4 regions of the Streptacidiphilus sp. MAP12-20 genome follow, and region 2 is predicted to be linked to each of the others. Evidence: riboswitches for the same ligand, from Rfam matches in the RefSeq annotation. Region 2 holds a riboswitch; each other region holds the start of a gene.
What was found. A riboswitch is a leader RNA that binds a small molecule or an ion and turns the genes downstream of it on or off. The one in region 2 is predicted to bind cyclic di-AMP.

Region 1 (6,916 bases), on a different contig from region 2:
GACTTCGACCAGAAGAACCACTGGCTCATCGACCGCGGTGACGGCCGTCCCTCCGTCAACCTGGTCATCCTCAGCTTCGTCAACCCGTTGCGGCTGCTCAACGGCACCACCGACAGCGGCGACACCAACGGCGTGCCGAACGGGATGAACCAGGCGGTGGTCAACTACTTCACCAGCCACGGCATCCGCGTCATGCTCTCCATCGGCGGCATCACCTACGCCGGCGACTGGGACACCGCGCTGGCCCAGAACCCCACGCTGCTCGGCCAGAAGGCGGCCGCGGTCGCCACGCAGCTGGGCGTCGGCATGGAGATCGACTACGAGAACAGCTCCAGCCCGAACCTGACGGGACTTCAGTCCTTCATCACCGCCTACCGGGCCGCCCACCCCTACGATGCCACCGGCGCCGATCCGACGGCCCGGCTGACCATCGACGTCGCCGCGGGCGACCGCTGGCTCGTCGGCCTGGACCAGTACGCGACGGCGCATTGGCTCACCACCAGCAACCCCGTGCTGGACTACGCCAACGCGATGGTGCCCAGCAAGCAGCCGTCGACGACCACCGCCGAGTCCAACTGGCAGGAGCACCTGACCGGCAAGTCCACCTACAGCCCGCCGATCCCCCCGCTGGCACCGGCCAAGTTCACCGGCAGCCTCTACATCGCCGAGGGCTCCTCGGTCCGGCCGGAGTGCACCAACTTCTCCACATCGCTGCAGAACTCCACCGGCAGCTGGCTCCAGAGCGCGGCCCCGGCCGGTGCCGGTACGACGCCCGGCCTGCTCGGCTACATGTTCTGGGCGGCCGAGATGCCCTCCACCCGCGGTGTCACCACCGACCCGCCGAACACCTGCCAGGGCGGAGTCGGCGTGGGCGCGACGACCTACGGCATTCCGATTCCGATGCCGGCGCTGCGCCAGAACTGACGACACGACAGGCGGGGCCGCCGCCGTGAAGTCTCCGGCGGACGGCCCCGCCTGATCACGTGGCCGCTGCGGGGGCGGTGAGGACGCGGACTGCGTAGGGGCGGAGGCTGTCCTGGCTGTGCTCGCTGCCGTAGCCGAGCGCGGCGAGCGTGCGGACCAGTGCCTCCGCCATCACCAGCCGGACCGAGGTGCCCGCCGGGGAGTCCGCACCGACCTCCGGGTGGGTGCGCCAGTGCAGCCAGACGCCGCCCACCGCGTCGTCGAAGGCGTCGACCTCCACCTCGACACCGGCCAGGGCCGAGGGCGTGACCTCGTAGGGCTTGGCGTTCAGCCCCGCCGTCAGCAGATCGCGCTCCACGCGCGCCGCCAGCCGCAGCAGCGCGGCCGCGGCCGGTGGAGCCAGCCTCCTCGGCCCCATCGTCGGGCCCGTCGCCGACCCGGTCGACTCGTCCCGGTACTCGCCATCCATGGCACGAGCGTAGAGAAGCCTCCCGTGTCCCCGGGGCCACTCGCGGCATGATCGGAGAAGATCGCATATGCGGGTTCGCCGCCCGCCACCCCGACAAGGAAGGCCCGAGGACCCACCGTGGAGATCAGCTACGTCTGCGAGCCGAGCCCGGACGCCGCCGCCAACGAGGACTTCGTGCTGGCCGGGCCGGGATTCGCCGCCGTCCTCGACGGCGCGACGCCCAGCGGCCTGCCGACCGGCTGCGTCCACGACGTGCCGTGGTTCGTCGCCCGTCTCGGCGCGCAACTCGCGCAGTTCCTGCTGACGCATCCGGGCGAGCCGCTCCCGGAGATCCTGCGGCAGGCCATCCTGCGCACGCGGGATCTGCACCCCGAATGCGACCTGGAGAACCGCGACAGCCCGTCCGCGACGGTCGCCCTGTTCCGCGCGGACGCCGTCGCGGACCGGCTGGACTGCCTGGTCCTGGCGGACTCCCCCATCGTCGTGCGCAGCGCCGACGGCCGGGTGGAACTGATCGAGGACAACAGGATCGACCGCCTGCCCGCCTACGACCGCGAGTCGGTGAGCGCGCTTCGCAACGCCCCCGGCGGGTTCTGGGTCGCCTCCACCCGCCCGGAGGCGGCGGAGCAGGCCGTGACCGCCTCCTTCCCGCTGGCCACCGTCCGGGAGGTGGCGGCGATGACGGACGGCGTCAGCCGTCTGGTCGAACGCTACGGCTGGACCTGGACCGAACTCCTCGACGCCCTCACCACCGACGGACCCGCCCACGCGCTCGCCGCCGTCCGCAAGGCCGAACTCGCGATGCCGGACGGCTCGTTCCGCGGCAAACGCCACGACGACGCGACGGTCCTCCTCGCCCGGCGCTGAACCCGTGCGGGCCTCAGGTGGAGGCAACTCCAGGGGCGCGAGGCTCTGCTCGATGAACTGCCTGCGCGACAAGCCACCCACCCACCCACCAACGTGGCAGGCCGAACGAGCAGGGCCATCCGCACACGGTGGTTTCTCGCGCACGCAGTCAATCGAGCAGAGCCTCGCGCCCCTGGACGTGCAACTACAGCGCGTGCACCGCTAGATGTGCCGCATCGCGTAGATCGAACCGATCTGCGCCATCGGCTCGTAGCGCACGTACGCGCCGGTGTGCGGGGCGTGCAGGATGATGCCGTTGCCCGCGTACATGCCGACGTGCTCGCCGCCGTTGAAGAAGACCAGGTCGCCCACCTGGAGGTTCGCCGTGGAGGTCACCGGCGTGCCGTAGTTGACCTGGTCCCAGGTGGTGCGGCCGAGCTGGTAGCCGGCCTGGGCGTAGGACCACATCATCAGGCCGGAGCAGTCGAACTCGTGCGGGCCGGTCGCGCCCCTCAGGTACGGGTCGCCGATCCGGGACTGCGCGGCACGGAACGCGGCTGCCTCGATCGAGTCGCCCGGCTGGGCGTTGCCGAGGTTCGCCGTCGACCCGTAGCCGTGGCCGCCGCTGATCCCGCCACCGCCGCCCGTCACCGCGGAGAGCTGCCGCGCGGTCAGCGAGTTGAGCAGTTGTTGGGTCTTCTTGACCTTCTCGTCCGCGGCGGCCTTCGCGGCGGCGGCCTCGCGGGTGGTGGCGTCCAGTGCCTGGAGGGCCGCCTCCGCCTGGGCCTTCTCCTTGGAGAGTGTCTGCTCCTCGGACCGCAGGGCGTCGAGCTGCGCGAGCTGGCTGCCCGTCACCTGGTCCATCGCGGACGCCTTGTCCAGGTACTGGCCGGGGTCGGCGGTGAGCATCAGCTGCACCGTCGGGTCGACGGAGCCGTTCTCGTACTGCGACTGCGCGATCGAGCTGACCGACGCGATGAGCTCGTTCACCTTCGCCTGGTGCCGGGAAATCTGGTCCTGCAGCAGCGCGGCCTTCTGCTCCAGCCCCTGCGCCCGCTCCTGCACCTGGTCGTAGGCCTGGACCGCCTTGTCGGCCTGGTTGTTGAGCTGGTCCAGCTGGGCCTTCAACTGCCCCGTCGTCGGGGTGGGCGCGGCGCTGGAGGACTGCGTGGTGAGGGCGACCCCGGTCGCGGCGACAGCGGTGATCATGGATATCCGGGCGCGGTTGCGGCTCGGCGCGGCGGGACGGCGGTGGGACGCCACTCGGGCGGACTCCTTCTTCCTACGTCCGCCTACCGGGTGAGCTGACGGGTTCGGGCCGGAAGTTGGCCCTACGACATCTCACGGCCCCACTTCGACCGACCTGATGCCGATTCACCCCGAGGAAAATGGTTCCCCGGCTCCGATTCAGCGGCCCGGCCGGGGTCGGCCCTGCCGCCTCGTCAGACTCGGCGGTTCCGTCGCGGTCGCCCGGCCTTCGGGCGATCGACGTCGCAACGGTTCGGCCCCGACCCTAGTTGTCCGATCGTGACCATAGCAATATCTGATGGGTCAGATCCTGACCGAATTCCTACCGGACCACGCCAATCGGACACCCTCTCCACCCAGCCGTCCACCGCGCCGTCCACCCCAGGGTGGTGGACCGAGGAAGCGCGCTCAGCGAGCCTGGGGGCATGAGCGCGATGGAGACAGCGGTGCGTGACGTGGTGGCGGGTTGCCTGGCGGTGTTCGCGGTGACGTGGCTCGTGGGCGCGCTGTACTTCGGGGCGCGAAAGTCGGGCGGGCTGCGCCGTTGGCTGGCGGGCGTGCGCGGGTCGCTGCCCGCGCGGCTGGGCCTGATCGCGGGGGTGGGCGTGGTCCTCGCGCTGAGCGGCGGCGGGCGGGGGCCGTTCTGGCGGCATCTGGAGTACTGGCAGCCGCTGCTCGCCGTGGTCGGCGTCGTGGTCGTCGTGGCGTCGACGGCTCTGCTGGTCTGGGCGAGGTGGGTGCTCGGCACCATGTGGGCGAGCGTGCCGCTGGTGCAGGAGCGGCACGAACTGCGGACCAACGGCCCCTATGGCTATGTCCGGCATCCCATCTACACGGGCTTCCTCGGCGTCGTGCTCGGCGGCATGCTCGCCGACGGCTTCGGCGTCTGGGTGCTGATCGCCGCCGTCAGCGTGCCGTGGCTGCTGCACCGGGTGCGCGTCGAGGACCGGCTGATGGCGGCGGAGTTCGGCGAGCAGTACGCCGCCTACCGCCGCCGGGTTCCGGCGCTGCTGCCGTTCACCTCGCGGCGGCGGTAGCGCCCGGCCGCCCCGGGAACGGACGGACGGACGCCCCGTCAGTCCAGCTTCTTCAGCCCCTCCGCCGTGGGCTGGTAGGCGCCGGCCTCAAGGGCGGGGTCGGTGGCCAGGGTCGCGATGGCGGCGCCGATCGCAGCCGGCGAGAGGACCGGGCCGAGTCGGCGGACGAACTCCTCCTCGTCGACGCCCGACCGCTCCGCGTAGGCGTGGACGCCGGAATTCCCCACGCCGCTACCCGGGGTGAGCGGCGGCAGGATGCTGCGGAAGCTGATGCCGAGCCCGCCGCGCGCGGACTCCTCGGCCGCGTAGGCGGTGAGGAACCTGATGGTGGCCTTCGCGCCCGCATAGCCCCCGCTCACCGGCGAGCCGCGCAGCGCGGCGCCGCTGGAGACACTCGCCACGATGCTGCCGGGGTCGAGCGGGAGCGTCAGCGCCTGCCGCGTCCAGTGGAAGGCGTGCTGGACATCGACCTGCCAGTGCCGACTGAAGCTCTCCCAGTCGTACTCCTGGACCGGGCGGCCCAGCGGCACTGCCCCCGCGTTCAGCACGAGGACGCGCGGCCGATACTCGGCGAGCAGCCTCTCGGCGACGGCGGGGTCCGTCGCATCCTCGGCCACGGGGACGAAGTTCGCCCCGAGCCGCTCACGCAACTGCTCCAGTTCGGCCTTGTCACGGGCCACGCCGACGACACGCGCGCCGGCCGCGCACAGGACGGCCGCGGCCTCGCCGCCGAGGCCGCGGCTCGCGCCGGTGACGATCGCGGTGGTGCCGTTGAGATCAGGGACGGTCATGGCCACTCCTTCTCATACATTCAACCTCTTGGTTGAATGTACCTCCCGCGCTAACATTCAGCAATATGGTTGAGCGTTCTTCCGCACCCCTGGATCTCACCTACATGGCCCTGGCCGATCCCACCCGGCGGGCCATCCTGCAGCGCCTGCGCCACACCGAGGCCCGGGTCACCGAGATCGCCGAGCCGCTGCCGATGTCCCTCGCCGCGGTCTCGAAGCACATCATCGTGCTGGAACGCGCGGGCCTGGTCCGACGCGAGATACGCGGACGCGAGCACTATCTGAGCGCGAACCCGCAGCCGCTCGCCGAGGCGGAGCAGTGGATCAGCGAGTACACCCGCTTCTGGGAACGCCGCGCCGACGCCCTGGCGGCGCACCTGGAGGAGCACGCCGCCGAAAGGAGCACGCCGTGACCGAGGCCGTCGTGCGGGTCACCCGCAGCCTGAAGGCCGAGGCGGAGGACGTCTTCGACGCCTGGACCAATGCCGACCGGCTCCAGCAGTGGCTCTGCCCCGACCCTGGCATCGTCGCCGAGGCCGCCTGCGACCCCGTGGTCGGCGGCCGGTACCGCATCGTCAAGATCTTCGAGTCCGGCGCCGACACCGTCACCGGCGAGTACCTCGTCGTGGACCGCCCCCACCGCCTGGTCTTCACCTGGGCCGCCGACAGCACCCACGGCCGTACCACCCAGGTGACGGTCACGCTGCGCCCGGAGGGCGCAGGCGCCACCACCGAGATGACGATCACCCACGAACAGCTCCCCGGCGGCGACTTCCGCGACCGCGCCACGGTGATCTGGGGCTCGATCGCGGACAAGCTCGCCGCCCTGCTCGCTCCGTAGGCCGAAGTGGGCACCCGTTCTCAGAGGTCAGCCACACACCGGGCGTCGAGGACGTCGACCATGCGCAGGAGCTTCGCCCGGACGCGGGCGGCCTCGGACGTGGGGACGATGACCTCGACCGTGGCCGGGCCGCTCGGCGGGGTGCGATAGGAGAGGGAGGTGACGCAGTGGGGGCTGAGAACTGCGGCGACGCGGCCCAGTAGGCCGCGCGTGGGCATGACGGTGGCGACGATCAGCTGCTGCTGGGCGACGGCGACCGGAACGGCGAGGGGAACGGCCACGGGAACGGCGACGGCGGTGTCAACGGACATGGGTGCTCCAGAGCTGACCGATGGCCCGTCGGGTTCGCGAGCCAAAAGGAAAGACCCCTCGCGGACGCGAGAGGTCTGGGTGCCGGTGGCGGGGACAGGTCCGATGGGACTCAGCCCGGCAGCGGCACGCCGAAGCAAATAATGAGGACAGTGCTCATGGGACCCAGGATGACACCCTGCCCCCTCTGTGGGACGGACCGTCTCACAGAGTGGGCGGGGCGGGGCTGGTGCGACCGCGGTCAGGTCACGGCTGGCCGACGTAGCGGACGGTGAGCGTCGCGGAGCGCGCGCTCGGGCTGGTCGGCACCGGGGAGAACAGGACCGTCCCGGTTCCGGAGCAGGGCAGCACCAGCGAGGTGGGGATGGCGACCTTGACCGCGTAGTAGGTCAGCGTCACGGGCGCGGTCGTGGCGGAGGGGCCGAAGCCGGCGTCGATCCGGTCGGCGGCG
Region 2 (6,916 bases):
GGATGTCATGCTCACTGACGACCAGCTCAGCGGCGCGGGTCCGCTCCATGATCGCGAGCAGCACCAGGGCTCCGGCGACGATGACGTCGACTCGACCGGGGTGCATCACCGGGATGGCGGCGCGCTCCTCGTGCGTGGAGCCCAACAACCGCTGGGTGACGGCCCTGACGTCCGCGACCGGGATGCGCGAGCGGTGGATCGCCTCGCTGTCGTAGGCGGGCAGCCCGAGCGCGATCGCCGCCACGGTGGTGACCGTGCCGGCCAGGCCGACCAGGGTCGCGCCAGTGTCGAGGGGGACCACCTCCGCCGCCTGGTCCAGAGCCTTCTTGATGTCGGCGCGCATGGAGAGGTAGTCCTCGCCATGGCGCTCCGTCATCCGGACGCAGCCGATGTCGACCGAGCGGGCCGCCTCGACATGGTCCGAGCCGAGCACGAACTCGGTCGAGCCGCCGCCCAGGTCGAAGACCAGGTACGGACCGTGAGCGCCGTTCAGCTCCTTGGTGGCGCCGGTGAAGGAGAGCTGAGCCTCCTCGTCACCACTGATCACCTCGGGGTCGACGCCCAGGATCTCGCGGACGCCGGCCGTGAACTCGTCCCGGTTCTCGGCGTCGCGCGAGGCGCTGGTGGCGACGAAGCGGAGCCGGGTCGCACCCAGCTCCTTGATCACGGTCGCATAGTCGCGACATGCGGCGAAGGTCCGCTCCAGCGCCTCAGGCGCCAGTCGACCGGTGCGGTCGACGCCCTGGCCGAGGCGGACGATGGTCATCCGCCGGTCCAGTTCGTGCAGCTCGCCCGTGGCCGGGTCCAGGTCGGCTACGAGCAGACGGATCGAGTTGGTGCCGCAGTCGACCGCCGCGACGCGGGTCAGGCTCACTGCGACTCCCCGGGCTCGTCCAGGCTGCCGTCCGCGCAGACGCACGGGCCCTTGCGCCACCACTCGGGCAGCACGGCCAGCGCCTCGTCGCCGAGCGGGTTCACGCCCGGGCCGGCCGCGAGTGAGTGGCCGACCAGCACGTGCAGGCACTTCACCCGGTCGGGCATGCCGCCGGCGCTCGGAAAGCCCTCCAGCACCTCGATCGCGTCGCGGCGGGCGATGTAGTCCTCGTGCGCCTTGCGGTAGCCCTCGGCCAGTTCCGGCTCCTCGGCGAGCCTGGCCGTCTGCTCCTTCATCATCCCGTCCGCCTCCAGCGTGCCGATCAGCGAGGCGGCACGCGGGCAGGTCAGGTAGTAGAGGGTCGGGAACGGCGTGCCGTCCTCCAGGCGGGGGGCCGTCTCGACCACGTCGGGCAGCCCGCAGGGGCAGCGGTGGGCCACGGCGCGCAGGCCGCGCGGGACGCGGCCGAGCTGGGCCTCGACGGCGGCGCGGTCGGCCTCGGAGACGCCGGAATCAGAACTCTGGGGGTCGTGCGACATGTCCCTATTCTTCATTGGTTTGTCGTGGGCCCGCTTCTCAGGGGGTCCGCTGCTCAGGGGGTCCGCTTGTCGGCCGCGTCGAGCGAGCCGAGCAGGCTCTGGTACCACGGCTGGGAAGCCGCCTGCTGCTGCGCCGTCGGGGCGGCCGAGGAGTTGGGCGAAGGGTTCACGGCTGTGAACGGCGTGTCACCGGGAAACGCGTAGTGAAGGCGTGCACGGGCCTGGGCCTCGACGTAGGCCGGGTCCTGCCAGCGGGCCTTTTCCCGGCGCAGCTCCTCGACCTGCTGCTGGGCCTGCTGCTGGGCGGCGCGCTGCTCGTCGATCTGCGTGCGCTGGGCGATGAACTGCCGCATCGGATAGGCGAGCGCCGCGACCAGCGCGCAGACCACGAGGGCCAGCACCGCCGCCCGGCCGGTCAGCTTCGGCCGCCGCCGTGCCTGCGCCGGTCCCGCTGCCGGTGCCTGCTTCGCCACTCCTGCTCCCTCCCAGCCCGCACGGAGCAGAGACGCCCCGCCGCCCCCACCCTAGAGGGTGAGGGCGGCGGGGCGACGGAACTGCCCGGGGGGCAGGTCAGCCGTTGAAGCGCGGGAAGGCGCCGCGGCCGGCGTACTCGGCGGCGTCGTCGAGGATCTCCTCGATGCGCAGCAGCTGGTTGTACTTGGCGACGCGCTCGGAGCGAGCCGGGGCGCCGGTCTTGATCTGGCCGCAGTTGGTGGCGACGGCCAGGTCGGCGATGGTGACGTCCTCGGTCTCACCGGAGCGGTGCGACATCATGCAGCGGAAGCCGTTGCGCTGCGCCATCTCGACGGCGTCCAGCGTCTCGGTCAGCGAACCGATCTGGTTGACCTTCACCAGCAGGGCGTTGGCGGCGCCCTCCTTGATGCCGCGGGCCAGACGCTCCGGGTTGGTGACGAACAGGTCGTCACCGACGAGCTGGACCTTGTCGCCGAGCTCGGCGGTGATGGTCTTCCAGCCGTCCCAGTCGTCCTCGAACAGCGGGTCCTCGATGGAGACCAGCGGGTACGCGGCGACGAGCTCGCCGTAGTAGGCGCTCATCTCGGCGGCGGTGCGGGACTTGCCCTCGAACTGGTAGGCGCCGTCCTTGAAGAACTCGGAGGCGGCGACGTCCAGGGCGAGCGCGATGTCGCGGCCGGGGGTGTAGCCGGCGCCCTTGATCGCCTCGACGATCAGGTCCAGCGCCTCGCGGTTGGAGTCGAGGTTCGGCGCGAAGCCGCCCTCGTCGCCCAGACCGGTGGAGAGGCCGCGGGCCTTCAGCACGCCCTTGAGCTGGTGGTAGACCTCGACGCCCCAGCGCAGCGCCTCGGAGAAGGACTCCGCGCCGATCGGCGCGATCATGAACTCCTGGATGTCCACGTTGGAGTCCGCGTGCGAACCGCCGTTGAGGATGTTCATCATCGGGACCGGCAGCACGTGGGCGTTGGGGCCGCCCAGGTAACGGAAGAGCGGGAGGTCGCTGGCCTCGGACGCGGCGTGCGCGACAGCGAGCGAGACGCCGAGGATCGCGTTGGCGCCCAGCGAGGACTTGTCGGCGGTGGCGTCCAGGTCGAGCATCGCCTGGTCGATCAGCCGCTGCTCGGTGGCGTCGTAGCCGACGAGCTCCGGGCCGATCTGCTCGATGACGGCGAGAACGGCCTTCTCCACGCCCTTGCCGCCGTAACGGGACTTGTCACCGTCACGCAGCTCCAGGGCCTCGAAGGCGCCGGTGGAGGCGCCGGACGGCACGGCAGCGCGGCCGGTGCTGCCGTCGTCAAGGCCGACCTCGACCTCGACGGTGGGGTTGCCTCGTGAGTCGAGGATCTCCCGGGCTACGACGACGTCGATCGACGGCACAACTGTCTCCTCAGGGGGATGCGGGTTGTTACGCACAGAGCGTAGCCCGTGTCGGGGCCCGGACCACTCAGGACCTTTGCCCTGTCTTGACTGACGGACTTCTGGCGAAAACGGCAGGAAGCCCCTACCGACGGGTAGGGGCTTCTCGCTCATGGCCGTTCGAACTTCGCGACTACTTCACGACGAGCTTCTCACCGACGTAGATCAGATTCGGGTTACCCCCAATGGTGGAGCGGTTCTCCGCGTACAGCTTGTGCCAGCCGCCCGCCACGTCGTGGCTCGCGGCGATGCCGGAGAGGGTGTCGCCCGCCTTGACGGTGTAGTTGCCGGTCGTGGACGGACCGCGCTGCGCCGGAGCGCTCTGGTGCTGCGGCGCGGCGTGCTTGGGCGCCTTCTGCTTCGGCGCGGCCTGCCGGGTGTGCGACGTGCCGGAGGAGCCGGACTTGGTGGAAGTGTCCACGGAGGCGGGCGCACCGCCGGCGCTCAGACCGGCTTGCGCCCCGCAGACCGGCCACGCGCCGGGGCCTTGACCGGCCAGCACCTTCTCGGCGATCGAGATCTGCTGACCCTTGCTCGCCTGGTCGGCGGTCGAGGCGTACGCGCCGCCGCCGTAGGCACGCCAGGTGCCGGCGGAGAACTGCAGCCCGCCGTAATAGCCGTTGCCGGTGTTGATCGACCAGTCCCCGCCACTCTCGCACTGGGCGACCTTGTCCCAGGTGGAGACGGACGCGGCGCTCGCGCTGCTCGCTCCGACGAACGGCAGGGCGACGGCCGCGCCGGCGACGCCGGTGGTGGCGACGAGCGCCTTGGCCTTGTTGACACGGATACGACGATGACGACCGGTACCGGAAAGGAGCATGAAGGATTCCCTCTGCGACGCCTGCGAGGTGAGCTGTCGGGTTCGGGCCGTAGAGGCTGGCCCGGACGCTCACGCGTCTTCACCCCAAGCCGTCCGCGCATCCGCGTGAACGGCGACTTCCTGGGTCCCCCGCTCCTGTCCGTTCGTCAACTCGTCGTCGCCGCCTCGCGGTGGACAGGACTCGGCGTCCCGCGAGGCGGTGTCCGCTTACGCGAACTGCCTGGAGGCTAGGCAGATCGTCAGATGATTCACAAACCCCGACACGCGGCACGACACCCGCCCGAGGCGCGTCTGCATCGGGCCTGACCTGGCCTTCTTCGAGGGCGGCAGACACCGTCCAGCTACTGATGTGACGTCCGTTACCTGCGCGTTATCCGACGGCCGCGCCCCGACCCGTGCGACACTGACCGACCGTCAAACGCCCTGGGCCCGATCCAGAGTGACGCCGACGGCGTAAGGGCTCGCTTTGGTCCACCAGGATTCGAAGAATTCGCCGGCCGCGTCGACGTAGGCCGAGTCCACGTGGTTCGCCAGGGCGTGGCGGCGGCGGACGAACAGACGGCTGCTCAGTCCGGCCAGGTCGTCCAGGATCTCCCGGTGGCCGCCGACGTCGACCGACCTCTCGATCAGCTGGTACCGGCCCTCCAGCACCTCGTCCTCGTTGAGCACGTAGAGCTTGGACATCGGGGGGAAGGGGATGGTCCTCACTTCGATCCCGGGCTCGGCGGTGACCAGTTGGTAGGTCTGCAGCGAGTAGGCCGCCGTGCGGAGCGAGGTCACCTGGTCATGCGCGACACGGCGGAGCCGTTCGAGCGGACGCAGGTCGTCCGGGTCGCCGAGTACCCGTGGGAAGGTCGGCAGTGCTGTGAAGTCGCAAAAGAGCAAACGGATCCGGAACTCGGTCAACACCGGCTCGCGACGCGCCCGCAGGCCGATCAACTGACGCTGGAGCGCCGTCACGAAGGACTCGGCGGTCACGCAGAGCACGTCGACGTGGAGCCGGCCGGTGCGCAGCGCCCCGCCGAGGTGGCGGTCGAGTATGTCCACCGCGCCCTCCGCCCATGGCTCGGCTGCCGCACCCCCGTCCGGGCCGAAGTCTGCCGGCCGGGAGCGGACGCCGGTCAGCACGGCGCGCTTGCCCGGGCGGGTCAGGAGAAGGCCGTCCCGTGCCAGCGCGGTGAGCGCCTTGTGCACCGTGACCCGGGAGACGTCCAACTGGACGGCCAGCGCCTCCGCTGAGGGGAGCGACTCGCCCGGCTGCCACTCGCCTGCGGCGATCCGCTGCGCGAGTCGCTCCCGTACACCTTTCGAGGCCATCGCAAACCCCCTCGTCTGCAGCCTACGCCCCTTGCGGGAACCGGAACCTGTCTAGTCGTCAGATTTACAGGTTACCCATCCCGCTGTCCTGGAAATCATCCTGACAACATAAGGAGGTGGACAGTTGGACCTCAGGGAGAAGCTGTTCGACTGGCTGTTAAGTCTGCTCTTCCAGAACACCGGCGTCGAGACGTCGCTGATCCTCGTCGGGCTGGTCCTGCTCCTCGCTCCGCGCGAGCGCGAGCGACGCTCTCCGGTCGGCGTGATCCTGGCGATCGGCATGGTGATGGTCTTCGGCGGGCACCTGGTGCTCCGCATCACGATCCCCGGCCGGCAGGCATAGGGCCTGTCTCAGAACTCGACCGGCAACTGCCGCAACCCCCGCATGATGAGGCCGCCGCGCCAGCGCAAGTCCGCTGGGTCGGCGGCCAACGTGATCTCCGGGAGCCTGCGCAGCAGGGCGCCGATGGCGTACTGGGCCTCCATCCGGGCCAGCGGCGCGCCGATGCAGTAGTGGATGCCCAGGCCGAAGGCGATGTGCGGGTTGTCGCGACGGGCGAGGTCGAGTACGTCCGGCGCGTCGAAGCGCTCGGGGTCGCGGTCGGCGGCCGCGAGCACCACCAGTACCGGGTCGCCGATGTTGATCTGCTGCCCGCCGAGGGTGAGCGGCTCGGTGGCGAAGCGCCAGGTCGCGATCTCGACCGGGCCGTCGTAGCGCAGCAGTTCCTCGACGGCGGACGCGAGCAGCTCGGTCTCGCCACGGTCGAGCGAGGCTTGGAGCGGGGCGCGCTGCTCGGGATGGGTCAGCAGCGCGTACATGCCGTTGCCGATCAGGTTGACCGTGGTCTCGAAGCCGGCGAAAAGGAGGATGAAGGCCATCGCGGCGGCCTCGTTCTCGGTGAGGTGCTCGCCGTGGTCGCTGGCCCGGATCAGGCCGGAGATCAGGTCGTCGCCGAGGTCGGCGCGCTTGCGGTGGATCAGCTCGGCGAGGTAGCCGCGCATCTTCTTCACCGCCCGGCCGACGCCGCCGCGCGGCGACTGGCCATGGTGGATCATCATTCCGGCCCAGTCGCGGAAGTCGTCCTGATCCTCGGGCGGGACGCCGAGCAGGTCGCAGATCGCGTAGATGGGCAGCGGGAAGGCGAACTCGTGGATCAGGTCCGCGTGGCCGCGCTCCGCGAAGCCGTCGATCAGCCGGTCGGTGATCTCGCGCACCCGCGGCTCGAAGGCGGCGACACGACGCGGTGTGAACGCCTTGGCGACGAGGCGGCGCAGCCGGGTGTGGTCCGGCGGGTCGATGTTCAGCAGGTGCGTCATCAGGTCGGCGCTCCGCTCCCCGGGGATGCCGACGCGCCCGCTACGGTGCGCCTGCGCGCTGTGACGGGCGGGGTTCTTGCTCAGCCGACCGTCCGCCAGCGCCTGCCGGGCGTCGTCGTGGCGCGTGACCAACCAGGCGTCCACCCCGCTGGGCAGCGT
Region 3 (6,916 bases), on a different contig from region 2:
CGACCGCCACGCGTTCGCCCCCGCCGACGACGGCGGGCAGCGGGTAGGCGTCCAGGGCGGCGACGCGGTAGCTCCACTGCGCCAGAGGCACCTGCGTGAGATTGGCCACCAGCTGGTACTGACGCCGCCTCAGCTCCGCCGCGCCGGGTGTCGGCACGACGGTCGCGGCCAGCGCCCGTGCGTCGCGGGCCAGGACGGCGGCCGCCCGGCGTCCGAGGGTGCGGGTCACCCCGGCGAGGCGCTGCTCGCGCCGGTCCTCCCCGGCGTCGGCCCAGGCCTGCCAGGCCGTGGTGCCGCCCCCGCCGAACACCGCCAGGCTCGCGGCGTAACCCAGCACCCGGCGACGGCTCGGACCGGAGCCCGGCATCAGACGCGGACCACCGCGACGGCGGGCATGTCGCGGACGCTCTCGTAGCGGACCCGGGCGCCGGGGTACGGAGCGTGGATGATCATGCCGTTCCCGGCATACATGCCGACATGGTGCATATCACCGTAGTAGATCACAAGATCCCCCGGACGAGCCTGGGACAGCGGCACGCGCCGCCCCGCGAAGGCCTGCTCCTGCGAGGTCCGCGGCAGCGCCACTCCGCCGTGCCGCCAGGCCCAGTACATCAGACCGGAGCAGTCGAAGGCGCCGGGGCCCGTCGCTCCGTAGACATAAGGCAGCCCCACCGCGCTGCGTGCGGCCGCCAGGGCCAGCATCGCGCGCGCGCTCGCCGGCCCCTCGCCGATCGGCAACGGCGTCCCCGCCGCCTGCGCGGCCAGCTGCGCGGCGGCGTCCTCCTGCTGCTGCAGCTGGTCGCGCTGACCGGCCGTCAGCGAGCCGAGCAGCGCCCGAGCCCGGCCAAGCCGACGTTGCGCCTCGGCCTTGCCGGTCGCGATCGACCGCCGCAGCTGCTCCAGCTCGGCGTACTGATCCAGGGCCTCCGCCCGGCCCTGCTCCAGCTCTCGCTCGTAGGAGCGGAGCCGACCGAGCTCCGCCGCCGTGCTCGCGTCCGCCTGGTCCAGGGAGGCGGCGCGGCTGAGGTACTCCTCCGGGTGGGCGCTGAACATCAGCTGCACCACCGGGTCCATCCCGCCGCCGCGCTGGTACTCGGCGCTCGCCAGCGCGCCGAGCCGCGCGGCGACGGCGTTGGCCCGCTGCTGCTCCTCGGCGAGCTGCTGCTGGAGCAGGGCGGCCCGGCGCAGCAGCGCGGCCTCCTGCTCCTGCGCGCTGTCGGCCCGCTGGCCCGCCGCCTCGGCCTGCGCGTAGAGCGCGTCGACCTGCCGCCGCACGTCCTCGGGGCTCCCCGGCCCCCCGCTCGAACCTGCGCCCGCACCACTGCCGCCGGACGGCCCCGGCAGCGCGTCGGCCCCGCCGGGAGCCGACAGCATCGCGGCCGTCGCCGCTGCGACCGTGATCGCCGCTCGGGACAGCACGGACGGGCCGACCGGTTTTCCTCGTCGATGGGACGCCACCTGCTCGCTCTCCGCTCCTCGGGGACGACGACCGACCGCAGACGCTAGCGAGTGGGACAGAAGCAGTCCAAGCTCCCAGAGCCTGAAAAATGGCAGCGAATCCCGCCCAAACGAACGAATCAGCAGGTCGCAGCGGAGCGGGGGGCCCGAACCGGGGCCGACACGCCTCGAAGGGACTCACCGCCGCACGCCCGTCCGAGTGAACGGCTGGACCAGGAACGGAGCAGCAACACGAGAGCCCGCCGTCGACAGGTCGACGGCGGGCTCTCGCGGAAGAGCGCGTGCTCAGATGTGGCGCATCGCGTAGACGGAGCCGATCCAGCTCATCTGCTCGAACTTGACGACGGTTCCGGTGTGCGGTGCGTGCAGCACCATGCCGTTGCCGGCGTACATGCCGACGTGCGAGTTGCCGTTGAAGAAGACCAGGTCGCCCACCTGCAGGTCGGCCTCGGAGGCCACCGGGGTGCCGGAGTTGATCTGGTCGTAGGTGCTGCGGCCGATGGAGACGCCGGCCTGGGCGTAGGCCCACTCCATGAGACCGGAACAGTCGAACTCGTTCGGGCCGGTGGCGCCCCAGACGTAGTTGTCGCCGAGACGCGTCTGCGCGGCGGCGAAGGCGGCGGCCTCGACGCTGTTGCCCGCCTTGGCGCTGCCGAGGTTGGGCCGACCGGTCGAGCCCGTGCCGCGGCTGGCGGCGGTGCTGCCCTGGTTGCCGGCGGCGGCGAGAGCGGCCTTCTGGGCGGCGGTCATCGAGTCGAGCAGCGACTGCGCCGCAGCGATCTTCTTCTGGACCTCGGCCTTGTTGGCGGCCAGCTGCTTGTTGGTGGCCTCGATCTGCTGGAGCGTCTGCTCCGCCGTGGCCTTCTCCGAGTCGAGCGTGTGCTGCTCGCTCTGGAGCGCCTTGATCTCGGTCGCCTGGTTGTCCGTGATCTGACCGAGCGAGGACGCCTGGTTCAGGTACTGGTCCGGCGTCGACGAGAGAAGCAACTGCACGGTCGGGTCGACGGAGCCGTTGGCGTACTGGGCGTTCGCGACCTGGCCCAGGGCGTCCATCTTGGTGTTCACGGCCGCCTGGGAGCGCGCGATCTGGTCCTGCAGCGTGTTGACCGCGGCCTGCTGGGTCTTCAGCTGGGCCTGGGCCGCGTCGTACTTCTGGATCGCCTGGTCGGACTCGGTGTTCAGCTGCTGGAGCTGAGCCCTGAGCTGGTCCGTGGTCGGCTTCGGCGCGGCCTGCGCGCTCTGCGCGGACACCGCGACAGCGGTGGCGGCGGCGGCCGTCAGCACGGATATGCGCGCACGACTGGGGGACTTGGGACGACGATGGGACGCCACGAAGGCGAGCTCCTTCTTCCTACGTCCGCCTACCGGGTGAGCTGACGGGTTCGGGCCAGGAAGTCGGCCCTACGACGCCTCACGGACCCGGGATCGCACCGGGCCGTCCTGGCGTCGATTCACCCCGGGGGAATTGGTTCCCCGGCTCCGACTCGACGGCTTCCCCAGTACGGGCTCCGCACGTCTCCGTGGTCGGCCCTGCCGCTTCGTCGAACTCGACGGTAACCTCCGCTGCCGCCCGGGTTGGGCGAACGACCGCACGGTGGTTCAGGCCATGACCCTAGTAACCCAACCGTGATCGGTTCAAATCCTTGTCAGTAAAAACTCTCATCACTTTCGACGACTCGTCAGCTCATGGACGCTCTGTAGTCACAACATGACCGGACGCCGACGACATGGTGGTCAAATCGGTCATTCGCGCACCAGGAGTCACTTGCGTGTGAGCTGACTCACAGAGCCGTCGGCGTGTCAGATCCGACGGATCGCCACAATGCCGCCGAAGTAGGACATCGGCTGCACCGTGACGTCGTAGCCGTACTGCGGGGCGTTGAGCAGCATCCCGTTGCCGGCGTAGAGGCCGACGTGCGCGCCGCTCTCCATCACGATGATGTCACCGGGCTTCGCGTCCGCCAGGCTCGGCACGTAACTGCCCACCGACTCATCCGCGTAGGAGGAGTGCGGCAGCGAGACGCCCGCCTGGGCGTAGGCCCACATCACCATGCCCGAGCAGTCCATGCCTGCCGGGGTGGAGCCGCCCCACAGGTAGGGCGTCCTGCCTATGCGGCTCATCGCCGCCTCCATCGCCGTACGCGCGGCCGCGGATATGCCACTGAGGTCGATGTGTCCGCTGTAGCTGCCGCCGGAGGGGGTCGAGCCGTAGCCGCCACCACCGGTGACGGCCGCGCGCTGGGTCGGGGTGAGCGCGTCGAGGACCGACTGCGCGTGCTTGAGCTTGGCCAGCGCCTGCGTCTTCTGCGTGCTCATCTGCTGAAGCAGCGTCTGCTCCTGCGCGAGCTCGGCGGCGGCCTGGGCCTTCTCCCGGTTGAGCGTGGCCTGCTGGGCGACCAGCTGCTCCAGCGAACCGGTCTGGCTGGCGGTGAGCTCGCTCTCGGCCCCGGCCTTCTGCAGGAAGGTGCTCGGGTCGCTGGAGAGCATCAGCTGCACCGTCGGGTCGACCGCGCCCGTGGCGTACTGGGCGTTGGCGATCTGGCCGAGGTTGGCCAGCTCGTTGTTGACCTGCGCCTGCTGCCGGGCGATCTCGTCCTGAAGGATCGCCACCCGCGCCTGCAGCGCCTGCTGCTGGGTGTGCGCGTTGTTGTACTTCTCGGTGATGCCGGAGGCGGCCTTCTGGTCCGCGTCGACCTGCGCCTGCGCGTCCTTTGTCGAGATCGCCGGGGCCGCCTGGGCGGCGGTCTGGGCCGAGAGGGCCACGACGGTCGCCGCAGCTGCGGTCAGCACGGAGACGCGGGCACGGCTGGCCTGGCGAAGACGGCGGTGAGAAGCCACGACGAATGCAATCCCTTCACACGCGGAAACGCCCGCATGCACGAAGAGAGAACACGAGTACGGACGTTGAGAGCTGAGGATAGTGAGCCACGGGGCCTGTTGTCTCCCCCGGCAGCCCTCTCTCTTAACAAAGCCTCAAGATCGCAGCTCAGGATCGGATCAGGCGCCGCAGAAGCATCGTGGACGGAACGGGCCTTGCGCCCGATTTGCGTACTCCATCGGCGACTTCGCGGTCCGTGGAGACCACCACGACCGGCCGGCCCTCCGGCTCGGCGCGCACGAGTCGGCGGATCAGCTCGTCGGCCGTCTCGCCGGTCCGGCTGAACAGCACCCGGACCCCGCGCGGCGGCGGCGCCATCGGGATCGGCCCGTCCAGATCCTGCCCGTCGAACACACAGGTCACCTCGGCGCCGGTCTGCACCGCCAGCAGACCCAGACCACGCAGGAGTTGCTGCCGCTGCCGGTCCAGCGGCATGTCCGGCCAGCCGGTCTTGGTCACGTTGTAGCCGTCGACCACCAGGTGCACCTGCGGCAGCTGCAGCAACTGCTCCAGCAGCGCCGGGTCGTCGCCCTCGATCGCGCGACGCGCGACGTCGTGCGGGGAGGCGGCGACCGGGGAGACGGCCTCGACCGAATCGGCCGGACGCCCGCTGAGCGGCGCGAGCCCGAGCTCGCGCTGGAGCCCTTGTGCGCCCTGCACCACGGTGTCGAGCAGCAGCCGCAGCCGGATCTCCTCCGCGGAGCGGCCCTCCCGCGCGGCGCGGCGGGACGCCTCCAGCGCCGCCTCCAACTCGCCGACGCGGTGCTTGAGTCGGCGCACCTCACTGTCCTGCGCGCCGCGTTCCGTTGCCCCGGTGGCGCGCAGCGCCTCCAGCTCGACGGTGGCCTTGCGGGTCGCCGCCTCGGCGCGCTTGGTGTCGGCGGCGAGCGAACGCAGCTGACGGCGGAGGCTGTCCCCCTCCTTCTTGGCGGACTCCAGCTCGGCCTTGGCCCGCTCGGCGTCCGTCCGCGCGGCGGCGCGCAGCTCGGCGAGCTCGCCCTGGAGCTTCTCGGCCAGCCGGGCCGACTCGGCGGCGTGGCCCTCGTGCTCGGCCCGCTCGACGACTTCGCCGACCTCGCCGACGATCCGGGCCCAGCCGGCCGTCCGCAGCAGGTATGCGGCGGCGGCGACGTCCTGCGGGTCGGCGGCGGCGGGCACGGTCCCCGCCTCCAGCGCGGCCACCAGATCGGGCTGCCCCTGGCGCACACGCTCCGCGATCCGCGAGCGGAAGCCGGGCTCGGTCTCCAGCGCGGCGGCGATGGCGGTGGCCCCGCGCTTGACCCTGGCCTCGCGGGTGAACTTCACGTACGGGCGCAGCCTGGCCGGCAACTCGGCGGGCGTGAGCGCGCCCAGACCGTCCGCGGCGATCCCGACGACCCGCTTGCGCACGCCTTCCGGAAGCGGCCGCTCCAACGCCTCGGCGGCAGCGGACGCGGGCGCGGCCTCGCTCGCGGCGGAGTCGGGGGATTCGGGGGCCGGAGAGTCAGGTGCCTGCGGTGGCACGGGAGGTGCCGGCGATGCGGGAGGCGCAGGTGTCCCCGGCGCCTGCGGCGGCGCGGGCTCTGCAGTAGCAGGGAGGGCCGCGTCGGGCGCCGCGGAGTCCGAGGCCGCGGATTCCGGAGGCGCAGGTGGCCCCGGGACCTGCGGCGGCGCGGGCTGGGCGGCAGCAGGAGGGAGGGTCGGTTCGGGCGCCGCGAGTTCGCCGCCCAGGTCGGGCCCATGCTCCTGAAGCAGCGATTCCTGGGCGTCCGGCGGAAGCGGAGGCATCGGCGGCTCGGGCAGGGCCGCAGCAGGCAGGGCCGCGTCGGGCGCGGCGAGTTCGCCGCCCGCGTCGGGCGCCTGTGCCTGCGCCTGATCTCGCTGCTCCACGTGCTCTGCTCCGATCCGCTCCGGGGGTCCCCACCGCCCGGACCGCCATTCTCCCCGCTGTCGCCCCCCACCTGTCACTTCGCCACGATCACGTCCTCACCCGGCCGGAGGCCGGGGAAGGGTCAGTCCCGCTTCGCCTGCTCCGCCGCCTCCGCAGCCGCGCCGGGACGGTCCACCAGCTCGATCTGGTCGACGGCGTTGCACCAGCGGCAGCGGACCGACTCGACGGTCTCGCTCAGGACCTCGCGCTCCTCGATGTTCGGCTCACCGGCCAGGTCCAGGTGGACGAACTCGACGACCCGGGAAGAACGGGTGACGTCGAAGCGGGTCAGGTTGCCACAGAGCGTGCAGCGCCACCTGGTCCCCTCGGTGGGAAGGGGAACGGCCATGGCGAGATCCTCTCGTCGGTGTCTACCTGGGAAACCCTATGGCCTCCGCGCTGGGCGCGGGCACCGTCCCCCACACGCCCCAGTGGACGGGTGTCAGATTCGTCCTGACAAGGAATGCTTTGCCCATGGTGAGCCTGGCAATTCCGGAAAGCGTTCCCCGCCCCGTGCCCTACCTGCCGGTGGTGACGTACGGGCTGATCGCCCTGTGCGTGCTCGTCTTCCTGGTCGGCCCGGTCTCCGGCCTGGACCCCTTCTACGGCTCCGGCACCGCCCGCGCCTGCGCGCAGACCGCGTACTACCACCGCTGGGGCGTGATCCCCGC
Region 4 (6,916 bases), on a different contig from region 2:
GGCTGGTCTCGATCAGGGACTCCAGCTGCGCGCGCATCGTCTCCGGGCTGCCCACGACGCGGTGCAGGGCCGCCTCGTCGACGACGGCCCAGAGGCGCAGCGGCTCCTCGCCGTTGCGTAGCAGGTCCTGGCGGACCATCCGGACATCCGTGCGCTTGTCGATCTGCGCCGGCTGCGCTTCCGGCTGGATACCCGTCACCACCGCGTGCGCATACTCGCGGGTCTGCAACAGGCCGGGGATGAAAAGGGATTCATAGGTGCGAATACCTACAGCCTCCGCTTCGAGGCCGATATACACGCTATAGGGGACATCGCCGAATGCGTGCCACCAGCCGCGCTGACGGGATTCGCGCGCCATCGTCATCAGGCCGTCGATCATCGCCGAGTCGCTGACCCCGTAGACCTCGCACAGGTCGCGGACATCGCGCTGACTGATGCTGCGTCGGCCGTTCTCGAGTCGGCTGATCTTCGACTGCGAGACGAGCAGCTGCTGCGCGACTTCCTCGGCGGTGAGGCCTTTCTGCTCGCGCAGGCGTCGGAGCTCGGCCCCGAGGCGTCGGCGACGGACGGTGGGATTGACGCTGGCGGTCGACACGGACTCTCCTGGGCATTGATGGTGTGGCACGCCCCTGTGTCAGCAGAATGCCACTCGACACGCCCTCATGTGGCGCAATCGCCCGGGATCTTGACGAATCGGGTCGAAGAAGGAACGATTCTGCGCCCACACATGGAGAGAGCGACGGCGAAGGGTGGTCCGCCGTCGCTCCCGACCTTGTCGGTGTTACGTCTTGCTGCGGCCCGTGCCTTGCAGCCTGTGGCCCGTGCGCTGCTGCGCGCCTACCGGACGGCCGCCCGGACCATGCCGGTGACCGCCGCGGGCCGTGCCGCCGGGCGTGTCGGCGCCGGGCGTACGCCCGCCGCACGCAACTGAGCGGCCGGCAGGCCGTTCTGCACGTCCATGACCGCGTGCGCGACCATGCCGCCGAGGGGGTCGTACCGGATCAGGTCGCGCAGGCGCGACCTGGAGGAACGTCCCTCGTTGCCCGGGTAGAGATGTTTGCCCAGTCCTACGGCGTGGGCCAGGGCGGCGAGCGCGGCGGTACGCGGGTCCGGCGGTACGCCGGTCCGGATCGCCGTGTCGAGTCTTTCCTTTATGGCGCTGTTCGTGCAGTCGTCCGACGCCTGGTACCGGGTCGTCGGCAAGACCCCGCACACCTGGCCCGGCACCGCCTTGACCATGGCACACCGCTCCAGGTGCGCCAGATACGTCTGACGTAGGCCCAGTCTCGGGCCGCCGATCCACTGCACGGCGCGCACGGCACTGCCACGTCTGCGCAGCAGTTCCAGCGCGTGATCGAGGGTCGGGTCCCCGGTCGGCCGCGGGTTCACCACGGTGATCTGGTCCCCGTCCGGGACTATTCGTCCGGCCATGGCCAGCTCGACGAGCTGTGCTCCGGCCAGTCCGAGATCGAGCGTCTGTGGCTGCGCGGTGGTACCCGTGGCCGGGTCCAGAGCGAGCAACAGCAGCTCCTCGGGAATTGTTCTGCGGCTCCTGCCCATCCAAGCCTCCCCGCGTGGATGAACAACAGAGTGACGCCTCTCACACCCTGCTGTCGAGAGGGCCTTGAGAGTGACACGACTCCGTGATCTTTCGGAACCGTTCGGGTCCGGCGCCGCGTCTGGCCATGGAGCGGGTTCGCCCGGCGGAATCGCCGGTCAGCGGCCTGGCGAGCGGGATTGTCCCGGCGAGTGCAGGAGACTGGTGTGCGGTGCGCCCGGGAGACCGTGGTGCGCCGCGCTGTGACGCGCTGCCCTGGGCGGTCGCGAGCGGTCGTATGCATTCAGAGCAGGCTTGAGGAGGCTGGGTTACGTGGGTGAGTCCCCCGACAGGTCGAAGCGGACCGCGGGCGCGGAGCGGGAGGCGGAACGGGCGGGAGTCGACCCCGCGACCCCCGCCCCGGACATCGACCCGACCCCCGCCTCGGATATCGACGCGACCCCCGCCTCGGATATCGCGCCGCCGGACCACGAGGCCGGGGCGAGCCCGGAGGCTCAGGCGGACGAGTCCGGCGCGGAGGCGGCGGCTGACGCGCCTGCGGACCCGCCGACCCGCCCCCTGCGCATCGGCGACCTGGAGACCCCGCGCGAGCACCTTGCGGACGACGCGGACGACGCGGACGAGCCGGCGGGGCCTGCGGCCGCGGAGCGCGCTATCCGCGACCCTCGCCTCCCGGTCGACCGCGAGGACGACGACGCAGAGGCAGAGGCAGAGGCAGAGGCGGAAGCCGAACCGGAGACGGAAGCCGCGCTCGAGCCGAAGACGGACGTCGCGACCCGCACCTTGCGCGTCCCCCCGTTGGAACCGGCCCCGGCCTCCGCCCCGGCCCCGGTCGAGGACGAGACCGATTCCGACGCGGCCGCCGACGGAGACGACGGCGACAGCGACAGCGACGGCGATCGCCACGGCCCGTCCGCTCCCCCGAGCGACAACGCGGAGACGCGCGCCATGTCCGCGTTCCCGCCGGCGCGACCGGCGCCGCGCGGGCCTGCGGGATCGCCGGCGCCCGGATCGCCCGCCGGATCCTCGCCGTCCTCCTCATTGGCCGCGCAGCAGTCGTCCGCGCAGCAGTCCGGCGCGGCGCAGGCGCAGCCGCAGGGCGGCGTGCCCGCCGGGGCGACGGCCGTCGCGGACTCGCCGGAGACGACCGTCGAGGCCATGGACATCCTGGCCGGTCTCAGCTCCCGGCCGATGACCCCGGCCCGGATCGCGCTGCGCCGCGTCCGCCTCTGGGGCACGCTGCTGCTCGTGCTCGTGGTGGTCCTCGGCGCGGTGCAGCTGCTGCGCCCGCTGCCGGCGCCCAAGCTCACGATGACCGCCGCGTCGAGCTTCGCCTTCGACGGCGGGGCGCCGGGGCTCGACTGGCCGGTCAAGGGCCAGGCCGCCGTCGAGGTTCCCGGACTCGGGGTGATGGGCCACAGCGGCAGCGACAACCCGGTGCCGCTCGCGAGTGTCACCAAGGTCATGACGGCCTATCTCGTACTCCGCGACAAGCCGCTCAAGAAGGGCGAGCAGGGCCCGACCCTGACCGTCGACCAGCAGGCGGTGAACGACTACACCACCGGCACCGCCGGCGGCGAGTCGGTGATGAAGGTCTCGGCGGGCGAGAAGCTGACCGAGTATCAGGCGCTGCAGATGCTGCTGATCCCCTCGGCCAACAACATTGCTCGTCTGCTGGGCCGCTGGGACGCGGGCAGCCAGGACGCCTTCGTTCAGAAGATGCAGGCCACGGCCGCCGAGCTCGGCATGAGCAAGACCACGTACACGGACCCCAGCGGTCTGAACGGCACCACCAAGAGCACTGCCAACGACCAGCTCAGGCTGGCCAAGGCGGCCATGGCCGACCCGGTCTTCCGGGAGATCGTCGGCACCGCGTCCTTCACGCCGCCGGAGAACGGCCTGACCCAGAACAACAACGCTCTTCTGCTGAAGAACGGCGTCATCGGCGTCAAGACCGGCACCAGCAGTGCCGCGCTCGGCAACCTGATGTGGGCGGCGCAGCAGAAGGTCGGCGACACCACCGAGACCCTCTACGGCGTCGTGCTGAGCCAGCCTGCCGTCGGTGGGAACGGCGGCGGCTGGCTGCCGCAGGTGCTGGAGAAGAGCAAGAAGTTGATCGTCAGCGCCGAGGGTGCGCTGCAGTCGCACGTGCTCGCCAAGAAGGGCGACGTCGTCGGTTACGTGGACGACGGGCTCGGCGGCAGGACGCCCGTCGTGGCGACCCAGGACGTCTCCGTCGCCGGCTGGAGCGGGCTCTCGGTCGACGTCTCGCTGAAGCCGCAGGCGGGCGCGAGCCTCCCGCACAGCGCGGCGGCCGGGACGATCGTCGCCGACCTCGTCGTCGGCAGCGGAGCGAGCGCGCAGACGATTCCGGTGGCGCTGCAGTCGAACCTGAACGCGCCCGGGTTCGGCGAGAAGCTCACCCGGCTGGGGTGAGTGCGAGTGTGAGCATGATGACGGTGGCCGAAGCGTAGTCAAACGGACATATCAACTGAATGCCTTCAAAGCAGGGTGCTAATTCGGGCATTTCGCCTCCGCCTAGCTGTGAATCATGAAGTGACTACGTGACAGACGTCTCATCGGCGTCTTGGCGGCTTGAGGTTTCAGGCCGGACCTGCCTACGGTCGCCGTCATCCGCACTTAAGCGGAACTGACATCTCCGGAACGCCGAGTCCTGCCGCCGGTCATGTCAGACGTCACCCGACGCATTCACGGCAGGAGCGGGGGACCCAGGTAAGTCGCCGCGAGCTCAGCGCTCGCGGCTTGGGGTGAAGCCGTGACACAGCACGGCCGGGCAACTCCAGCCCGAACCCGACAGCTCACCTCGCAGGCGTGGGAGAGGACCCCACTTCATGCTGTCCAACGGCACTGGTCGCCACCGCGCGCCCAAAATCGCCCGCCGCACCTCGAAGCGCCTGCTCGCCACCGTCGGTCTGACCGGCGCCGGCATGGCCCTCCCGCTGGTCACCGCGACCGGCGCACACGCCGCCACCGTCTCCACCTGGGACGCCGTCGCCCAGTGCGAGAGCACCGGCAACTGGTCGATCAACACCGGCAACGGCTACTACGGCGGCCTCCAGTTCGACCAGTCCACCTGGGACGCCTACGGCGGCCAGCAGTACGCCTCCCGCGCCGACCTGGCCACCAAGGACCAGCAGATCGCCACCGCCGAGAAGGTCCTGGCCAGCCAGGGCCCGAGCGCCTGGCCCGTCTGCGGCCCGCAGGCCGGTCTGAGCCAGGGCGGCGGCTCGCCGCAGCTGAACACCTCCGGCTCGTCCAGCAGCTCTTCGAGCAGCGCGTCTTCCTCGAGCGCGTCTTCCTCGACGAGCGGCTCCTCCAGCAGCGACAGCGAGAGCTCGGACTCCGGCAGCTCCTCGGCCGCGAGCACCAGCACGCCGACCACCAGCACCCCGGCCGCCACCTCCGGCAGCTACACCGTGCAGGCCGGCGACTGGCTGTCCACCATCGCGCAGAAGGAGAAGGTCTCCGGTGGCTGGCAGCGTCTGTACCAGCTGAACAAGTCGACCCTGACCTCGGGTCCCGACTGGATCTACCCGGGCCAGCACCTGGTCCTCGGCGGCAGCGCCTCCTCGGCGTCCACCTCCTCCAGCTCCTCGGACACGGCGACCCAGTCCTCGTCGTCCGACAGCTCGGCGTCCAACGGCTCGTCGAGCACCGCCACCACGGCGACCAACGCCTCGTCGACGACGTCCAGCGCCAGCAGCTCCGGCATCGGCGCCGCGATCTCCTTCGCGGAGTCGCACGTCGGCGACTCCTACGTCTACGGCGGTACCGGCCCGAACACGTGGGACTGCTCCGGTCTGGTCCAGGCCGCCTACCAGCAGGCCGGCGTCTCGCTCCCGCGCACCAGCGAGGAGCAGGCCGCGGCCACCACCCGCGTCTCGCTCGACCAGCTGCAGCCGGGCGACCTGCTGTTCTGGTCCAACGACGGCACCGCCGCCGGCACTTACCACGTCGCGATCTACGTCGGCGCGGGCAAGTTCGTCGAGGCCGCCAACCCGAGCTCCGGCGTCAAGTGGGAGACCATCAGCAACTACACCCCGGACTTCGCGGGTCGCGTCGCCTGATGATCACCCCGGTCGACCGCTGATCGGCCGCTGATCGACCGCTTTACGAACGGGTTCTCTCCCCCTCACACACCCGGGGTACCGGACAACTTGTCCTGGTACTCCGGGTGTCGTGTCAGCCAGGCCTTGATGAACGGGCAGGTCGCCTTGACCTTGATGCCCCGGCCGATCCCGTCCTCGATCGCGGCGCGCGCCAGCAGCCCGCCGATGCCCAGACCCTCATAGGCGGGGCCGACGACGGTGTGCTGGTAGATGACGCGCTCGTCGTCGCGTACGTAGGAGGCGAAGCCGACGAGATCGCCCTCGATGCGCGCCTCGAAACGCTGCGCCTCGGGCACGTCGGCGACTGTGACCTCGGCCTCGGTCTCGCTCGTGCTCATCCTCGCCGCCTCCTCGCATGGCGTCCGCAGGCTCGTGCTTCGCCCACGCCTGTCTGACGAGTGTCCGTCACCCTGTCGGTTTTCGTGCGAACGGACACGCGTCCGCGCCGGACTCACTCCCGCCACCCGATGCGCTCGTGCGAGCCGTCGCAGAACGGCTTGTTCCCACTGGCCCCGCAACGGCACAGCGCCGCCCGCACCTCTCGCGCAGTGCCCCACGGCCCGTCGACCCGCAGGTCCCCACGGACCAGCAGCGGCCCGTCGGTGCTGGGGGTGATCACGGTCGGCCGCTCGGGCTGCTCGGCCGGACCGTCGGTCAGCACGTAGTGCAGCGCGCCGGTCGGGCAGCGGCGTACGACCTCGGCGATGTGCTCGGGGTCGGCGTTCGCCAGCTGGATCCACGGACGGGCCGCCGGATCGAACACCTCCGGAGCGCCGCGCACGCAGGCCTCGGTGTGCCGGCAGCGGCGGGCGTCGAAGCTCACCTCCACTCCGGGAGCGCGGTAGATCTTCACCCGGTCGCCGGGTGGCCATTCGTCGAACTCGCTCATGCCTCCATGGTGCGTCCGCGGCTCTGATCACGCGGCCTCACCACAGGTCGCCGTCGCGCCAGTCGCAGGTGAGCTCACCGGTCCGCTCCAGGGCGGCGGCGCTGCCCGGCAGGACGAACAGGCAGTCGTCGGCGTCCTCGGTCCTGACGATCCCGGCGGGTGTCAGCGCTGAGGTGGGGCCCTGCCAGCGCTGCCAGCCGCGTGAGGCATAGAACGCCATCGCCTCGTCGGTCGAGGCGAGCGCCCCGAAGTCGTAGGCACGCGCGATCACCCGCTCCAGTGGGGCCATCGCCGCTGCTCCGTACCCACGCCCGCGCAGCCGCGCCTCGACGCCGACGC

Region 1: linked by a shared signal. The riboswitch ahead of ABIA32_RS32465 (NlpC/P60 family protein) and the one ahead of ABIA32_RS25155 (transglycosylase family protein) in region 2 are both predicted to bind cyclic di-AMP.
Region 3: linked by a shared signal. The riboswitch ahead of ABIA32_RS13140 (NlpC/P60 family protein) and the one ahead of ABIA32_RS25155 (transglycosylase family protein) in region 2 are both predicted to bind cyclic di-AMP.
Region 4: linked by a shared signal. The riboswitch ahead of ABIA32_RS25675 (transglycosylase family protein) and the one ahead of ABIA32_RS25155 (transglycosylase family protein) in region 2 are both predicted to bind cyclic di-AMP.

What each region holds. Positions count from the first base shown of each region.
Region 1 is NZ_JBGCCK010000039.1:13,884-20,799, reverse strand. Features, by position in the region: gene ABIA32_RS32480 (hypothetical protein) at 1-924, shown strand, start outside; gene ABIA32_RS32475 (hypothetical protein) at 980-1,393, opposite strand; gene ABIA32_RS32470 (protein phosphatase 2C domain-containing protein) at 1,511-2,260, shown strand; gene ABIA32_RS32465 (NlpC/P60 family protein) at 2,462-3,502, opposite strand; cyclic di-AMP (ydaO/yuaA leader) riboswitch at 3,513-3,662, opposite strand; gene ABIA32_RS32460 (isoprenylcysteine carboxylmethyltransferase family protein) at 3,913-4,524, shown strand; gene ABIA32_RS32455 (SDR family oxidoreductase) at 4,563-5,315, opposite strand; gene ABIA32_RS32450 (ArsR/SmtB family transcription factor) at 5,381-5,728, shown strand; gene ABIA32_RS32445 (SRPBCC domain-containing protein) at 5,725-6,156, shown strand; gene ABIA32_RS32440 (hypothetical protein) at 6,177-6,467, opposite strand; gene ABIA32_RS32435 (hypothetical protein) at 6,712-6,916, opposite strand, start outside.
Region 2 is NZ_JBGCCK010000020.1:92,720-99,635, forward strand. Features, by position in the region: gene ABIA32_RS25135 (exopolyphosphatase) at 1-868, opposite strand, end outside; gene ABIA32_RS25140 (DUF501 domain-containing protein) at 871-1,413, opposite strand; gene ABIA32_RS25145 (septum formation initiator family protein) at 1,467-1,886, opposite strand; gene eno (phosphopyruvate hydratase) at 1,984-3,264, opposite strand; gene ABIA32_RS25155 (transglycosylase family protein) at 3,437-4,123, opposite strand; cyclic di-AMP (ydaO/yuaA leader) riboswitch at 4,127-4,282, opposite strand; gene ABIA32_RS25160 (winged helix-turn-helix domain-containing protein) at 4,538-5,440, opposite strand; gene ABIA32_RS25165 (hypothetical protein) at 5,565-5,783, shown strand; gene ABIA32_RS25170 (cytochrome P450) at 5,792-6,916, opposite strand, start outside.
Region 3 is NZ_JBGCCK010000008.1:150,171-157,086, reverse strand. Features, by position in the region: gene ABIA32_RS13150 (hypothetical protein) at 1-367, opposite strand, end outside; gene ABIA32_RS13145 (C40 family peptidase) at 367-1,458, opposite strand; gene ABIA32_RS13140 (NlpC/P60 family protein) at 1,744-2,790, opposite strand; cyclic di-AMP (ydaO/yuaA leader) riboswitch at 2,801-2,958, opposite strand; gene ABIA32_RS13135 (NlpC/P60 family protein) at 3,259-4,296, opposite strand; gene ABIA32_RS13130 (NYN domain-containing protein) at 4,445-6,205, opposite strand; gene ABIA32_RS13125 (hypothetical protein) at 6,328-6,594, opposite strand; gene ABIA32_RS13120 (rhomboid family intramembrane serine protease) at 6,720-6,916, shown strand, end outside.
Region 4 is NZ_JBGCCK010000021.1:58,469-65,384, reverse strand. Features, by position in the region: gene ABIA32_RS25690 (helix-turn-helix domain-containing protein) at 1-595, opposite strand, end outside; gene ABIA32_RS25685 (GPP34 family phosphoprotein) at 838-1,560, opposite strand; gene ABIA32_RS25680 (D-alanyl-D-alanine carboxypeptidase family protein) at 1,871-3,994, shown strand; cyclic di-AMP (ydaO/yuaA leader) riboswitch at 4,250-4,404, shown strand; gene ABIA32_RS25675 (transglycosylase family protein) at 4,411-5,646, shown strand; gene ABIA32_RS25670 (GNAT family N-acetyltransferase) at 5,712-6,026, opposite strand; gene ABIA32_RS25665 ((4Fe-4S)-binding protein) at 6,140-6,577, opposite strand; gene ABIA32_RS25660 (GNAT family N-acetyltransferase) at 6,615-6,916, opposite strand, start outside.